DNA from 2 places in the Neisseria sp. P0001.S005 genome. Region 2 is predicted to be linked to the other one. Evidence: riboswitches for the same ligand, from Rfam matches in the RefSeq annotation. Region 2 holds a riboswitch; the other holds the start of a gene.
The links. Region 2 has a riboswitch for S-adenosylmethionine ahead of metK (methionine adenosyltransferase). Riboswitches for the same ligand answer to the same signal wherever they lie in the genome.
Positions count from the first base shown of each region.

Region 1: linked by a shared signal. The riboswitch ahead of metK (methionine adenosyltransferase) and the one ahead of metK (methionine adenosyltransferase) in region 2 are both predicted to bind S-adenosylmethionine.

Region 1 covers NZ_JBQCTZ010000100.1:1,402-9,564, forward strand. The annotation lists gene recC (exodeoxyribonuclease V subunit gamma) at 1-2,673, opposite strand, end outside; tRNA gene ACTHSP_RS12310 (tRNA-Pro) at 2,873-2,949, shown strand; gene ACTHSP_RS12315 (lysophospholipid acyltransferase family protein) at 2,998-3,876, opposite strand; SAM-I-IV-variant riboswitch at 3,984-4,094, shown strand; gene metK (methionine adenosyltransferase) at 4,268-5,437, shown strand; gene ACTHSP_RS12325 (DUF1176 domain-containing protein) at 5,609-6,673, shown strand; gene ACTHSP_RS12330 (accessory factor UbiK family protein) at 6,798-7,118, shown strand; gene ACTHSP_RS12335 (YifB family Mg chelatase-like AAA ATPase) at 7,132-8,163, shown strand, end outside.
Region 2 covers NZ_JBQCTZ010000106.1:2,749-10,911, forward strand. The annotation lists gene recC (exodeoxyribonuclease V subunit gamma) at 1-1,326, opposite strand, end outside; gene ACTHSP_RS12685 (lysophospholipid acyltransferase family protein) at 1,605-2,480, opposite strand; SAM-I-IV-variant riboswitch at 2,589-2,699, shown strand; gene metK (methionine adenosyltransferase) at 2,873-4,042, shown strand; gene ACTHSP_RS12695 (accessory factor UbiK family protein) at 4,152-4,472, shown strand; gene ACTHSP_RS12700 (YifB family Mg chelatase-like AAA ATPase) at 4,486-5,982, shown strand; gene ACTHSP_RS12705 (SPOR domain-containing protein) at 6,137-7,120, shown strand; gene ACTHSP_RS12710 (thiol:disulfide interchange protein DsbA/DsbL) at 7,132-7,773, shown strand; gene ACTHSP_RS12715 (undecaprenyl-diphosphate phosphatase) at 7,818-8,163, shown strand, end outside.

The DNA of each region.
Region 1 (8,163 bases), on a different contig from region 2:
CTGCCACAAGCCGCCCAACTCGCCCACCGGCATCAGGCTTTCTGCATTCAGCCGAATGGCCGTATCTTCAAAATCTTCCCCTGTGCGCCGCGCATCCAAATAGGCATCGGCAATCCGGCCCTCATGTTGCGGCTCAAACGGTTCGGCAGATTCCCATGCGTCGTCCAAATACGGCTGATCCCAGCTTAAATTTCTCTTCAGCCAAACTTTGACAGGGTTGCGCCAAAAACTGACAAGCTCGCCCTGATGAATGGTTTTGCCCGGCTCCTCCTGACTTAAAGCCTCAAGGAAAAACGGCTGCGCTTCCGCTTGTGGTTGGTTCAACGCATCGGCGTAATCTTGGCGCGTACTGAAGAGGCCGTCTGAAAGCGCGTCCTTTTGGAAATAACGGCGCGAAAACGCCTGCAACGGATGATGTTTCACCCATTTCTCCGATAACTCGCGCCCGCTTTTCCCCGTCATGGCGGCAATGGTATCCAGTAGCTCGCTGATTAACGAAGACGGCGCAAACTCGGCATCATTGCGTATATCGCGGCCGATATAAGACAAATACAGCATTTCGCGCGCGCTGATTAAGGCTTCGAGGAATAGATAACGGTCGTCGTCGCGGCGGGCGCGGTCGCCTTTTTTCGGATGTTTGGCAATCAGGTCGAACACCGCCGCTTTGGTATTGCGCGGAAAATCGCCGTCATTCAAACCCAACAGGCAAACCATTTTAAACGGCAGGCTGCGCATCGGCACCATACTGCAAAAAGTAATGCCGCCACTCAAAAAACCGGCCTGGCTTTCGCTGTCTAAAAAGCGGCGGATATGGCGGATAACGGTTTTACACGGCAACAATCCGTCAAATTCGGCCAGCTGCGCCTCTTCCAGCCATTTCGCCAAAGACTGCTCAAACTGCTGCTTGGCGTATTGGTCGTCCATATCCGGAGCAAACAGTTTCTCCAGCAAATCGCGGCAACGTTGCACCCAGCATTCCACATTGGCAGGCTCTTGCCATTGCGCCGCCATATCGGCCAAAGTACGGATAAATTCGGCAAAACCGCTGAGCACGTCCAACTGGTTGACATTGCTATGCCACGCGCTCACGCCCTGCCACATGCTGTTGCCGCCTTCGGGCAGCATCCAGCCCAAGGCCAAACGCTCTACCGCCTGCTGCCAAGTAAAGAGGTTGTCTTTACCCTCGCGCATGGTTTGGTCCAAACCCCAATGCACATTCAATCCGGCAACAGTCTCATGCAGCAGCGGCACATCTTCCTCGCTCAAACCGAAGCGTTGCAACACCAACCGGCTTTCCAGCAAAGGCAAAACCTTGTCCACTTCAAACCGGCTTTCCAGCAAATCCAAAGTTTGCGCCAAAGCATACAGCAACGGCTGACGGCGGCTGAGCTTCACATCCGAAATCGAATACGGCAAAGCCTGGCTGCCTGCCTGCGCCTGTCCAAAAACAGCTTCGATGAACGGGCTGTACGGCTCGATGTTCGGCGTCAACACGGCAATATCGTGCGGCTGCCAGTCGGGATTTTTTTGCAACACCAGCGACAGCTCTTCTTTCAAAATCTGCAATTCGCGCAAAGGGCTGTGTGCTGCGACGATTTTGACGGAACCGTCATTCAGCAGCTCGTCCGGCTCGACACACACTGGATTGCCATCCGCATCGTGAACCTGAACCAGAGCCTGCTGCGCACCTGCTTCGCTTTCTTCCTGTTGGTATAAGCGTTCAGACGGCATGATTAAGTTTTGGATATCGTTTTGCAGGCAATGCAACAAGGTATCGTCTTTTCCCTCTTCATAAACCTGAATATCCTGCTCGGTTTCCACTTCCGACAGAAAATCAAAGAAATCGCGCCCCTGCTTGCCCAAAGAAGCCAACAGCGGATGCCCTGCCTGCGACAAATCCGCCTCATCGCCCCTTTTTAAAATCTGCGCCTCATCGATGACCTCGCCCCAATATTGGCTGCTCGGGTTGAGCGCAAACACAAACACATCGCAATGCTTGGAAATTTGGTGCAGCAGTTGCAGATACATCGGCGCCATTGTCGAAATGCCGAATACGAACAACCTTTGCGGCAAGACCGATTTATCCAACTGCGCCAACAACTTTTCCCACAAGGCCACGCGGTGCGGCGCCGATTGGCTGCCATCGTCCAAATAACGCCACAGCCGTGCCTGCCAATCCTCATCATCGCCCAAACCCAGCAGCTTCCCGGCCTGCCACGCATCAATCCAATCCGGCCGGTACACCAAATATTGGTCGAAAATATCGGCCATTTGTCCGGCAAGCTGATAATCCGCCGAGGCCGAACTGTGCAAATAACTTTCCAGCTTCAGGCGTACGTTTTCGTATTCCGGGGCCGTCTGAAACACTTCGCTGCGGAACAAATCCAGCAAACGCCAGCGCATGACTTCAGGCGAAAACGGACTGAGCGGCGGCACATCGGGAACCAATTTGCGCATCAGCTGCCACGCCAAACCGGCAGGCAGACTGAACTTCAAATTCGCCGCCACGCCGAGTTTGCGCGCGAAAAACACATTCAGATAACGCCGCATCCCCTGGCTCTGCACCACCACTTCTTCCTGTGCCAATACAGCATCCAAAGGCAAGGCCTGATGAATATGCGCGCACATTTCGGCAAGCGCTTCCAAACGGTCAGACTGATAAAGATAAAACATAGCAGACAATCTAAAAAACAATTGCCCGCATTATAATGCCATTAGGACAAATGCTTCAGCAGAAGCGGCAAACAAAAACACAGGCCGTCTGAAACACATCGCTTCAGACGGCCTAAAACAAACCCATCGGCAGCCAATTATTAATTATTTATCGACCCCTGTACAAACCGGCTTCTCCTATCCTATAATTTCCCACATTCGGAATGTAGCGCAGCCCGGTAGCGCACTTCGTTCGGGACGAAGGGGTCGGAGGTTCGAATCCTCTCATTCCGACCAAATACAAAACCTGCTTGAGTCCAAGCAGGTTTTTTACATTCGGCAAGCCTATATTTCCGGCGGGAAAGGCGCGCCTTCGGGATGTTTGTAGCGGTTGTACATAAACAAATATTGTTCCGGAAAACGGCGTATCCAATATTCGGTATTTTCATTGATCACGCGCGCGTCGTTCTCCTTATCGCCGTTCAATTCGCCGCGCAAAGGCTCGATGTGCAAGACAAAGCCTTTACCGTCGGGCAGACGCTCGCCGCAGAAAAACAAAGCCTTCACGCCTTTGACTTGCGCCAGCTTACCCGCCAACGTCATGGTGTAGGCAGGTTTGCCGAAAAAGTCCACCCACACGCCGTCGCCTCCTTCTTCCGGAGACGGTACATGGTCCGGCAACACAATGGTCGCTTCGCCGCCGCGCAGCGCTTTGATGATTTGTTTGACGCCCTGAATGCTGGTCGGTGCAGTCTTGCCTTTACCGCGCACGCGCCCTGCCTGCATCACCGCATCAAATGCCTTGATTTTCGGCGGCTTGTACATCGCCGTCAGCGGAAACGGCAGTTGCTGGCTGATGTAGCGGCCGGCCAAATCATAGCTGCCGATGTGCGGCGTGATAAACAGCAAACCCTCGCCCGCGCTCAAGGCCGTCTGAACATGTTCCCACCCGTTGACGCTGACAAACAGGTTTTCAATTTCCTCAGGCCGTCTGAAAAACGCCACCGGCAATTCCAAGCCGCCTTTTGCCGTTTCACGGAAAACTTTTTTCACCGCCTCATCCGTCGGGTTCAAACCGGCAAGTTTCATGTTTTCGAAAACACGCCGGCGATCTTTCGACAGCACGCAGAAACCCAAACTGCCCAGCAGATTGCCTAATTTGTGCAACCAAGCCAAAGGCAGAGCGGCCAAAAATTTAAAAACAAAGGTAACAAGCGTTTGCATAAGGTTTTACCAAAATGAAGTGGACAGATTGTAAACGAAACAGCCGTCTGAACAAAACAGACTTCGGGCAAATATATTGCGGCACACCTGCTTTTCTGCTACTATCCGCGCTGCATTAAGAGTTGGGAATTCCATGCCAACCTGCTTTTCAAACGGAAAGGTAAGGTGGACGGTTGAAAAACCGATGTGGCTCGCCAGAGCAATCCAAACCCGCTTAATGCGGGAATTTTTTTGCCTGTAAGAAACGCGCAACAGGATTCCGAAACAGCAGACAAGTGCGAATGTTTCTCACTTGTATAGAGAAAAAGCGGAGTTTTTGTTATGATTTCCGCTGTCCGAAATAAAAGGCCGTCTGAAAACACAGCAGCCTGTTTTTAATGAAAGAATAGCAATGAGCGAATATCTGTTTACTTCCGAATCGGTATCCGAAGGCCATCCGGATAAAGTTGCCGACCAAGTGTCCGATGCGATTTTGGATGCCATCTTGGCGCAAGACCCCAAAGCACGTGTCGCCGCGGAAACCTTGGTTAACACAGGCTTGTGCGTATTGGCAGGCGAAATTACCACTACTGCCCAAGTGGACTACATCAAAGTCGCACGCGAAACCATCAAACGCATCGGCTACAACTCCTCCGAGCTGGGCTTTGATGCCAACGGCTGCGCGGTCGGCGTGTACTACGACCAACAATCTCCGGACATCGCCCAAGGTGTGAACGAAGGCGAAGGCATCGACTTGAACCAAGGCGCAGGCGACCAAGGTTTGATGTTCGGCTACGCCTGCGACGAAACCCCGACCCTAATGCCGTTTGCCATCTATTACAGCCACCGCCTGATGCAACGCCAAAGCGAATTGCGCAAAGACGGCCGCCTGCCTTGGCTGCGCCCTGATGCAAAAGCCCAACTGACCGTGGTTTACGACAGCGAAACTGGCAAAGTAAAACGCATCGACACCGTCGTCCTATCTACCCAGCACGATCCTGCCATCAGCCATGAAGAACTGAGTAAAGCCGTGATTGAGCAGATTATCAAGCCCGTTTTGCCGTCTGAACTGCTGACTGACGAAACCAAATACCTGATCAACCCGACCGGCCGCTTCGTTATCGGCGGCCCGCAAGGCGACTGCGGTTTGACCGGCCGTAAAATCATCGTCGATACCTACGGCGGTGCGGCTCCGCACGGCGGCGGCGCATTCTCCGGCAAAGACCCGTCCAAAGTGGACCGTTCCGCCGCTTACGCCTGCCGCTATGTTGCAAAAAACATCGTAGCCGCCGGTTTGGCAACCCAATGCCAAATCCAAGTTTCCTACGCCATCGGCGTTGCCGAACCGACTTCGATTTCCATCGATACTTTCGGCACCGGCAAAATCAGCGAAGAAAAACTGATCGCCCTGGTTCGCGAACATTTCGACCTGCGCCCTAAAGGCATCGTCCAAATGCTCGACCTACTGCGCCCGATTTACAGCAAATCCGCCGCCTACGGCCACTTCGGCCGCGAGGAACCTGAATTTACTTGGGAGCGCACCGACAAAGCAGCCGCATTGAAAGCAGCCGCAGGCGTGTAAAAAAATAATAAAGGTCGTCTGAACGGGAGTTTCAGACGGCCTTTTTACATCTAAATATTAAAAACCTTTTTACGAACGACACATCGTATTTTCACAAAAACAGCGCAACGAAATTTTGGATTGCTATGCTGTCCTTGTGAATCTACATAAATAAAATTGAAAGAATACATCATGAAAAAATGGCTGCTGGCTGTTTTGCCTGCCACCGCACTGGCTGCTCCGCCTCAAGGCTTTTATCAAAATTACAAAGACTGGGACATTACTTGCGACAATACCGGCACCTGCCGTCTTGCCGGCTATCAGGCGGACGAAACAGAAACGCCGGTTTCCATCTTGTTTACCCGAAAAGCGGGGGCGAATGCCGTCGTTGCCGGCGAAGTCTCCCTACTGCCGTTTAACGACGATGACCGCCAATTCGCCCGCGTGGCAGCCCGCAGCGAAGTGATGCTGAACGGCAAATCACTGGGCAAATTGGCGTTGAACAAAAAAGGCACAGGCAAATTGAGCAGCGCGCAAACCAACGCCTTGCTCGAAGCGTTGAAAAAAGAAAGCAAAATCAGCATCCGCGCGGGAAAATATGAATGGCACTTGTCCGATAAAGGCGCGGCGGCGGCAATGTTGAAAGCGGACGAATTCCAAGGTCGTCTGAATACGCCTTCCGCGCTGATTCGCAAAGGCGGCAGCAGTCAGGCAGTCCTCAGTCCGCAGCCCAAACCCGTCATCCGCGCCGTTGCCGTGCCGAAAAAAGAGGGCGATATGCTGGAACAAGGCACACCGCGCCACAGCGCCGTCATGAAGCTCTTGAGCGACAGCAACCGCGTTTCCGAAGGCGACGATAATTACTGTTACGCCCTGCACAATAAAGAGCAAATGGATTGGAACCGCAGCCTGTATGTCCATCCGCTCAACGATCGTCAGGTTTTGATTTCGGCCATCTGTATCGGCGGTGCTTATCAAACCAGCGGCTACTATGCCATTGCCGATAAAGAATTGACCAAAATTGAACAAGTGCTGCCGCCAATGACATACGGCGGGCACGGCGGATTCGATGAGAAAACAGCCACCCTTAGCGGCAGCTTCAAAGGCCGAGGGATCGGCGACTGCTGGTCTGGCAATGCAGCGGTGTGGGACGGTAAAACGTTTGTCCGCAGTGAGGAACACACCACCGGTTCATGCAAAGGCTTCACAGGCGGCGCGTGGCTGATGCCTATTTTTGAAGCCCGTGTTGAACGTTAAAATACACGGAATATTTACGATAGAAAGCAAAGGCCGTCTCAAAATTCCCGTTTTCAGACGGCCTTTTTCCTTATACAATAGCCACTTGAATTTCTATATACATTCTGAATAAAGGATACGGATTATGTTCGGCAAACAACTTTTTGAAGAAGTCAGCTCCAAAATCAGCGAAACCATCGCCAACAGCCCTGCCAAAGACATGGAAAAAAACGTTAAAGCCATGCTCGGCAGCGCGTTCAACCGCATGGATTTGGTGACCCGCGAAGAATTCGACATCCAACAACAGGTTTTGATTAAAACCCGTACCAAACTGGCTGAATTGGAAGCCCGTTTGGCCAAACTCGAAGCCGCTCAAGAGCCTGAAGAAGCTGCTTTAAAAGCGGCCGAAGCTGCTGCGGAAGAAGCTGTTGCCGAAATCAAACAACAAACTGAAGCTGCTGAATAAGGCCGTCTGAAACATGTCGCTTGCTTTGGTTTACAGCCGCGCCTTAAGCGGCATGAATGCGCCGTTGGTCGAAGTGGAAGCCCACCTTGCCAACGGCTTGCCACATTTCAATATCGTCGGTTTGCCCGATACTGAAGTCAAAGAAAGCCGCGATCGTGTGCGTGCCGCCATCATCCAAAGCGGCTTCGACTTTCCCGCCAAGAAAATTACCGTCAACCTCGCACCGGCCGACCTCCCAAAAGAATCCGGCCGTTTCGATTTGCCGATTGCCTTAGGCATTCTTGCCGCATCGGGACAAATCAATCCTGAAAAGCTCTCGCAATATGAGTTTGCGGGAGAATTGGCGCTGTCCGGACTGCTGCGTCCCGTACGCGGCGCACTGGCCATGGCATGGCAGGGAATGCAGGCCGGCCGCTCATTCGTCTTGCCGCAAGAAAATGCCGAACAGGCTGCCGTTATGCGCGGTATCGCGGTTTATGGAGCGCGTTCTTTGGGCGAAGTGGCCGCCCATTTAAACGGCATCGAACCGTTGACACAAACCGAATGCAAACTGCCACAAAGGCCGTCTGAACAAAGTAAAATTCCTGATTTAGCTGATGTTAAAGGCCAGCATACCGCTCGCCTTGCTTTGGAAATCGCAGCGGCAGGCGGACACAGCCTGCTGATGATGGGTCCGCCGGGTACAGGCAAATCCATGCTTTCGCAACGTTTGCCCGGTATCCTTCCGCCTTTGACCGAAGACGAATTGGTCGAAGTATGGGCATTGCGTTCGCTCCTGCCCAACCATCAACAGCAACTTGACAGCAACCGTCCTTTCCGCAGTCCTCATCACAGCGCTAGCTCGGCTGCTATGGTGGGTGGCGGTTCAGACCCGCGTCCGGGCGAAATTTCATTGGCACACCACGGTGTGTTGTTTTTAGACGAATTGCCCGAGTTTGACCGTAAAGTATTAGAAGTATTGCGCGAACCTTTGGAAAACGGCGAAATCCATATTTCCCGCGCCGCACGCCAAGCAGTTTATCCGGCCAAGTTCCAACTTGTCGCT
Region 2 (8,163 bases):
AGTTTGCGCCAAAGCATACAGCAACGGCTGGAGGCGGCTGAGCTTCACATCCGAAATCGAATACGGCAAAGCCTGGCTGCCTGCGTGCGCCTGTCCAAAAACGGCTTCGATAAACGGGCTGTACGGCTCGATGTTCGGTGTCAACACGGCAATATCGTGCAGCTGCCAATCGGGATTATTTTGCAACACCAGCGACAGCTCTTCTTTCAAAATCTGCAATTCGCGCAAAGGGCTGTGTGCTGCAACGATTTTGACGGAACCGTCATTCAGCAGCTCGTCCGGCTCGACACACACTGGATTGCCGTCCGCATCGTGGACTTGAACCAAAACCGACTGCGCGCCTGCTTCGCCTTCTTCCTGTTGATATAAGCGTTCAGACGGCATGATTAAGTTTTGGATATCGTTTTGCAGGCAATGCAATAAAGTATCGTCTTTTCCCTCTTCATAAACCTGAATATCCTGCTCGGTTTCCACTTCCGACAGAAAATCAAAGAAATCGCGCCCCTGCTTGCCCAAAGAAGCCAACAGCGGATGCCCTGCCTGCGACAAATCCGCCTCATCGCCCCTTTTCAAAATCTGCGCCTCGTCGATGACCTCGCCCCAATATTGACTGCTCGGGTTGAGCGCGAACACAAACACATCGCAATGCTTGGAAATTTGGTGCAGCAGTTGCAGATACATCGGCGCCATTGTCGAAATGCCGAATACAAACAACCTTTGCGGCAAGACTGATTTATCCAACTGCGCCAACAGCTTTTCCCACAAGGCCACGCGGTGCGGCGCAGATTGGCTGCCATCGTCCAAATAACGCCACAGCCGCGCCTGCCAATCCTCATCATCGCCCAAACCCAGCAGCTTCCCAGCCTGCCACGCATCAATCCAGTCCGGGCGGTACACCAAATATTGGTCAAAAATATCCGCCATCTGTCCGGCAAGCTGATAATCCGCCGATGCCGAGCTGTGCAAATAACTTTCCAGCTTCAGGCGCACGTTTTCGTATTCCGGTGCCGTCTGAAACGCTTCGCTGCGGAACAAATCCAGCAAACGCCAACGCATGACTTCAGGTGAAAACGGACTGAGCGGCGGCACATCGGGAACCAATTTGCGCATCAGCTGCCACGCCAAACCGGCAGGCAGGCTGAACTTCAAATTCGCCGCCACGCCGAGTTCGCGCGCGAAAAACACATTCAGATAACGCCGCATACCCTGGCTCTGCACCACCACTTCTTCCTGCGCCAATACGGAATCCAAGGGCGAAGCCTGATGAATACGCGCGCACATTTCGGCAAGCGATTCCAAACGGTCGGATTGAAAGAGATAAAACATGACATGCCATCAAAAAAACAATTACGCGCATTATAATGCCATCAGGGCAAACGGTTCAGCAGCGTATGAAAATAAAAGGCAAAAGATTACGGTAAAGGCCGTCTGAAACCGCTTTTCAGACGGTCTTTGCCATTTAAATATCGTGGACAGTGCAAACGCTAGGCTTTAATGTATTTCTTTTTGAACCTCGGCTTTGTTTAAGCCGAAAGAAAATCTTCTGAGTTCCCAACCAAAATAAAAACCTGCTTTCCTCAAAGCAGGTTTTGAATCTATCCCACTCAAGCAGGCGGCAACGGCGCGCCTTCGGGATGCTTGTAGCGATTGTACATAAACAAATATTGTTCCGGAAAACGGCGTATCCAATATTCGGTATTTTCATTGATCACGCGCGCATCGTTCTCCTTATCGCCGTTCAACTCACCGCGCAAAGGCTCGATGTGCAAGACAAAGCCTTTGCCATCGGGCAGACGCTCGCCGCAGAAAAACAAAGCCTTCACGCCTTTGACTTGCGCCAGCTTGCCCGCCAACGTCATGGTATAGGCAGGTTTGCCGAAAAAGTCCACCCACACGCCGTCGCCCCCTTCTTCGGGAGACGGTACATGGTCCGGCAAAACAATGGTCGCTTCGCCGCCGCGCAGAGCCTTAATAATTTGTTTGACGCCCTGAATACTGGTAGGCGCAGTCTTGCCTTTACCGCGCACGCGCCCCGCCTGCATCACCGCATCAAAAGCCTTGATTTTCGGCGGCTTATACATCGCCGTCAGCGGAAACGGCAGTTGCTGACTGATGTAGCGGCCCGCCAAATCATAGCTGCCGATGTGCGGCGTAATAAACAGCAAACCTTCGCCCGCACTCAAGGCCGTCTGAACATGTTCCCAACCGTTGACGCTGACAAACAGGTTCTCAATTTCCTCAGGCCGTCTGAAAAACGCCACCGGCAATTCCAAGCCGCCTTTTGCCGTTTCACGGAAAACTTTTTTCACCGCCTCATCCGTCGGGTTCAAACCGGCAAGTTTCATGTTTTCGAAAACACGCCGGCGATCTTTCGACAGCACGCAGAAACCCAAACTGCCCAGCAGATTGCCTAATTTGTGCAACCAAGCCAAAGGCAGAGCGGCCAAAAATTTAAAAACAAAGGTAACAAGCGTTTGCATAAGGTTTTACCAAAATGAAGTGGACAGATTGTAAACGAAACAGGCCGTCTGAACAAAACAGACTTCGGGCAAATATATTGCGGCACACCTGCTTTTCTGCTACTATCCGCACTGCATTAAGAGTTGGGAATTCCATGCCAACCTGCTTTTCAAACGGAAAGGTAAGGTGGACGGTTGAAAAACCGATGTGGCTCGCCAGAGCAATCCAAACCCGCTTAATGCGGGAATTTTTTTGCCTGTAAGAAACGCGCAACAGGATTCCGAAACAGCAGGCAAGTGCGAATGTTTCTCACTTGTATAGAGAAAAAGCGGAGTTTTTGTTATGATTTCCGCTGTCCGAAATAAAAGGCCGTCTGAAAACACAGCAGCCTGTTTTTAATGAAAGAATAGCAATGAGCGAATATCTGTTTACTTCCGAATCGGTATCCGAAGGCCATCCGGATAAAGTTGCCGACCAAGTATCCGATGCGATTTTGGATGCCATCTTGGCGCAAGACCCAAAAGCGCGTGTCGCCGCAGAAACCTTGGTCAACACAGGCTTGTGCGTATTGGCAGGCGAAATCACGACTACCGCCCAAGTGGACTACATCAAAGTCGCACGCGAAACCATCAAACGCATCGGCTACAACTCCTCCGAGCTGGGCTTTGATGCTACCGGCTGCGCAGTCGGCGTGTACTACGACCAACAATCTCCGGACATCGCCCAAGGCGTGAACGAAGGCGAAGGCATCGACTTAAACCAAGGCGCAGGCGACCAAGGTTTGATGTTCGGCTATGCCTGCGACGAAACCCCTACCCTGATGCCGTTTGCCATCTATTACAGCCACCGCCTGATGCAACGCCAAAGCGAATTGCGCAAAGACGGCCGCCTGCCTTGGCTGCGTCCTGATGCCAAAGCCCAACTGACCGTGGTTTACGACAGCAAAACCGGCAAAGTAAAACGCATCGACACCGTCGTCCTGTCTACCCAGCACGATCCGTCTATCGGTTACGAAGAGCTGAAAAACGCCGTGATCGAACACATCATCAAACCGGTTCTGCCGTCTGAACTGCTGACCGACGAAACCAAATACCTGATCAACCCGACCGGCCGCTTCGTTATCGGCGGCCCGCAAGGCGACTGCGGTTTGACCGGCCGTAAAATCATCGTCGATACCTACGGCGGTGCGGCTCCGCACGGCGGCGGCGCATTCTCCGGCAAAGACCCGTCCAAAGTGGACCGTTCCGCCGCTTACGCCTGCCGCTATGTTGCAAAAAACATCGTAGCCGCCGGTTTGGCAACCCAATGCCAAATCCAAGTTTCCTACGCCATCGGCGTTGCCGAACCGACTTCGATTTCCATCGATACCTTCGGTACAGGCAAAATCAGCGAAGAAAAACTGATTGCCTTAGTTCGCGAACATTTCGACCTGCGCCCCAAAGGCATCGTCCAAATGCTCGACCTCTTGCGCCCGATTTACAGCAAATCCGCCGCATACGGCCATTTCGGCCGCGAAGAGCCTGAATTTACTTGGGAGCGCACCGACAAAGCAGCCGCATTAAAAGCAGCCGCAGGCGTGTAAACTTCCGCATTTGAGGCCGTCTGAAAAGCAAAACGTTTTCAGACGGCCTTTTTCCTTATACAATAGCCACTTGAATTTCTATATACATTCTGAATAAAGGATACGGATTATGTTCGGCAAACAACTTTTTGAAGAAGTCAGCTCCAAAATCAGCGAAACCATCGCCAACAGCCCTGCCAAAGACATGGAAAAAAACGTTAAAGCCATGCTCGGCAGCGCGTTCAACCGCATGGATTTAGTGACCCGCGAAGAATTCGACATCCAACAACAGGTTTTGATTAAAACCCGTACCAAACTGGCCGAATTGGAAGCCCGTTTGGCCAAACTCGAAGCCGCTCAAGAGCCTGAAGAAGCTGCTTTGAAAGCGGCCGAAGCCGCTGCTGAAAAAGCTGTTGCCGAAATCAAACAACAAACCGAAGCTGCCGAATAAGGCCGTCTGAAATATGTCGCTTGCTTTGGTTTACAGCCGCGCCTTAAGCGGCATGAATGCGCCGTTGGTCGAAGTGGAAGCCCACCTTGCCAACGGCTTGCCACATTTCAATATCGTCGGTTTGCCCGATACTGAAGTCAAAGAAAGCCGCGACCGTGTACGTGCTGCCATCATCCAAAGCGGCTTCGACTTTCCCGCCAAGAAAATTACCGTCAACCTTGCACCGGCCGACCTCCCAAAAGAATCCGGCCGTTTCGATTTGCCGATTGCCTTGGGCATTCTTGCCGCATCGGGACAAATCAATCCTGAAAAGCTTGCCCAATATGAGTTTGCCGGAGAATTGGCACTGTCCGGCCTGCTGCGTCCCGTACGCGGCGCACTGGCCATGGCATGGCAGGGAATGCAGGCAGGCCGTTCGTTCGTCTTGCCGCAAGAAAATGCCGAACAGGCTGCCGTCATGCGCGGTATCGCGGTTTATGGTGCGCGTTCTTTAGGCGAAGTGGCCGCGCATTTAAACGGTATCGAACCGTTGACACAAACTGAATGCAAGCTGACGCAAAGGCCGTCTGAACAAAGTAAAATTCCTGATTTAGCCGATGTTAAAGGCCAGCATACCGCACGCCTTGCTTTGGAAATTGCAGCGGCAGGCGGACACAGCCTGCTGATGATGGGTCCGCCGGGTACAGGCAAATCCATGCTTTCGCAACGTTTACCCGGAATCCTTCCGCCTTTGACCGAAGACGAATTGGTCGAAGTATGGGCATTGCGTTCGCTCCTGCCCAACCATCAACAGCAACTCGACAGCAACCGCCCTTTCCGCAGCCCCCACCACAGCGCCAGCTCGGCCGCCATGGTCGGCGGCGGTTCCGACCCGCGTCCGGGTGAAATTTCATTGGCGCACCACGGTGTGTTGTTTTTAGACGAATTGCCCGAGTTTGACCGTAAAGTATTGGAAGTATTGCGCGAACCTTTGGAAAACGGCGAAATCCATATCTCCCGCGCCGCACGCCAAGCTGTTTATCCGGCCAAGTTCCAGCTCGTCGCCGCCATGAACCCCTGCCCTTGCGGCTATCTCGGTCATCCGTCCAAACCTTGCCGCTGCACGCCTGAAAGCATCGCCCGTTACCGCAGCAAAATTTCAGGGCCATTACTCGACCGCATTGATTTAACCATCGAAGTACCCAGCCTTTCCGCCGCTGAGCTGATGCAACAAGAAACCGGAGAATCCAGTGCCACCGTATTAGAACGCGTTACCGCCGCGCGTAAAATCCAATACGGCCGACAAGGCAAAGTTAATGCCGAATTGAGTGTCAGCGAGCTCGATGGCAAAGCCCGTATCCAAAAAGAAGCGCAAGAAGCCTTGGGAACCATGCTCGAAAAACTGTCCCTTTCCGCACGAAGTTTTCACCGCATCATGCGCGTTGCCCGTACACTGGCCGATTTGGCAGGGGACGAAGAAGTCAGCAAAACCCATGTGATGAAAGCCATCGGCTTCCGTCGCGCCCTTTAACTTTTCAGACGGCCTGAATCTTTATGTTTAAGTAAAACTAGAGTAAACAAAGCATCAGGATTTTGCCGTCTATAACGGTTATTGATAAAATATCGAATCCAAACTCAGACAGTCTCCTTTCAGGCCGTCTGAACACATTATTACAAGGTAAGTCATGAAAAAATCTACACAATATGGCAAAGGCTTGGCCGGTTTCTTTTTCGGCCTGATACTGGCAACAGGTATTATTGCCGGTATTTTGTTCTTCTTGAATCAAGGCAACCAAAACGTTTTCAAAGAGCTGACTCAGCCTAAACAAAGCGAAGAATCTGAAATCCTGAAACCTCAGGAGAAAGCAGAGAAACGCCCAGCTACCGATAATTCATCTACCCAAGCAGATGAAGAAAAAGCTCAAGCGGAAAAAGAAGCTCAGGAAAAAGCCGAACAAGCAGAACGTGAAGCTAAAGAAAAAGCTGAAAAAGCCGCCACTGATAAAGCCGAACGTGAAGCCAAAGAAAGAGCAGACAAAACTGATGCCGACAAAGCCGAACGCGAAGCCAAAGAAAAAGCTGCAAAAACTGAAGCAGAAAAAGAAACTGCTAAGAAAAAACTGGCCGAGAAAAAAGCTGAGTTAGAGAAAAAACGCGCAGAAAAAGCCAAAGCGGAAAAAGAAACTACCGATAAAGCTGCTAAAGACAAAAAAGCAGTCGACCAACTGACTGCCAAACAAAAAGAGCGTGCCGAGCGCAAACTGGCCGAGAAAAAAGCGGCTGAAGCCAAAAAGCAAAACAAGCCGACACCTGAGCAAATCCTCAATAGCGGCAGCATCGAAAAAGCACGTAAAGCAGCAAATGCCTCTGTAGCAAAAGAAAGTAACAACTCTGCAAGTAAACAGTCAGCAGAAAAAACCGAAACAGCTGCCAACAGCGGTAAAAAAGCCTTCCTGCAGCTTGGTTCATATACAGACCGCTCCAGCGCAGACTCACAACGTGCAAAATTGGCTATTTTAGGTGTTTCTTCAAGAGTGGTTGAATCGCAAAACGGCGACAAAACCATTTACCGAGTTCAAAGTAACACTATGCCGCAGGAAGCCGCTGTAAAACTGCAAAAAAACCTGCAAGGCCATAATATCAACAGCTTGATTCGTTCTACCAAATAATGGAATCACTGATGAAGCAGAGTATAAAACAAACCATTGCCGCACTCGGCCTGAGCCTGCTCAGTCTGAGTGCTCAGGCTGCTACCGAGGGCGTGGACTATACTGTCCTCAGTCGCCCTATCCCGCAGCAACAAGCCGGCAAAATTGAAGTGCTTGAGTTTTTCGGCTACTTCTGCGTCCATTGTTACCATCTCGATCCGGTTTTGTTGCAACACAGTAAAACCTTTGCTAAAGATGTTTCCTTACGGACGGAGCACGTCGTTTGGATGCCTGAAATGTTGGGTTTGGCCAAGGTTGCCGCAGCCGTTAATCTTTCAGGTTTGAAATATCAAGCTAATCCAGTCATCTTCAAAGCAGTTTACGAACAAAAAATCAACCTGGCCGATACCAATGTATTCCGATCATGGGTGGGTAAACAGACGAGTTTTGACAGTAAAAAACTGCTTCAAACCTACAATAGTCCTGCTGCCGCATCGGCTGCTGCAAAAATGCAGCAATTGACGGAAACTTATCGAATTGAAAACACACCAACTGTCATCGTCGGTGGAAAATACAAAATCAATTTCAACGGTACCGACTGGAAAGCAGGTATGAAAACCATAGACGAGCTCATCGTCAAAGTCCGCCGCGAACAATCCTCAAAACCACTTTAACTATTCAACAAAAGAAAGACGGCCTCAAGGCCGTCTGAAAACTTATGGACATTCTGATTTTATTTAAAGCACTTATTCTCGGTATTATCGAAGGTTTAACCGAGTTTCTCCCTATTTCCAGTACCGGTCACCTGATTGTATTCGGTGACTTAATGAACTTTCAAAGCAACGGAAAAGTATTTGAAATTGCTATTCAACTCGGTGCCGTATTAGCCGTCGTATTTGAATACCGCCAACGATTTACCCATATCATAAAAGGATTGGGTAAAGAACGAACAGCCAATCGCTTTGTACTGAATTTATTTATTGCCTTCATACCGGCTGCGGTTGTGGGGCTATTGTTCAGCAAACAAATCAAATTACACCTTTTCAACCCAATTACCGTTGCTA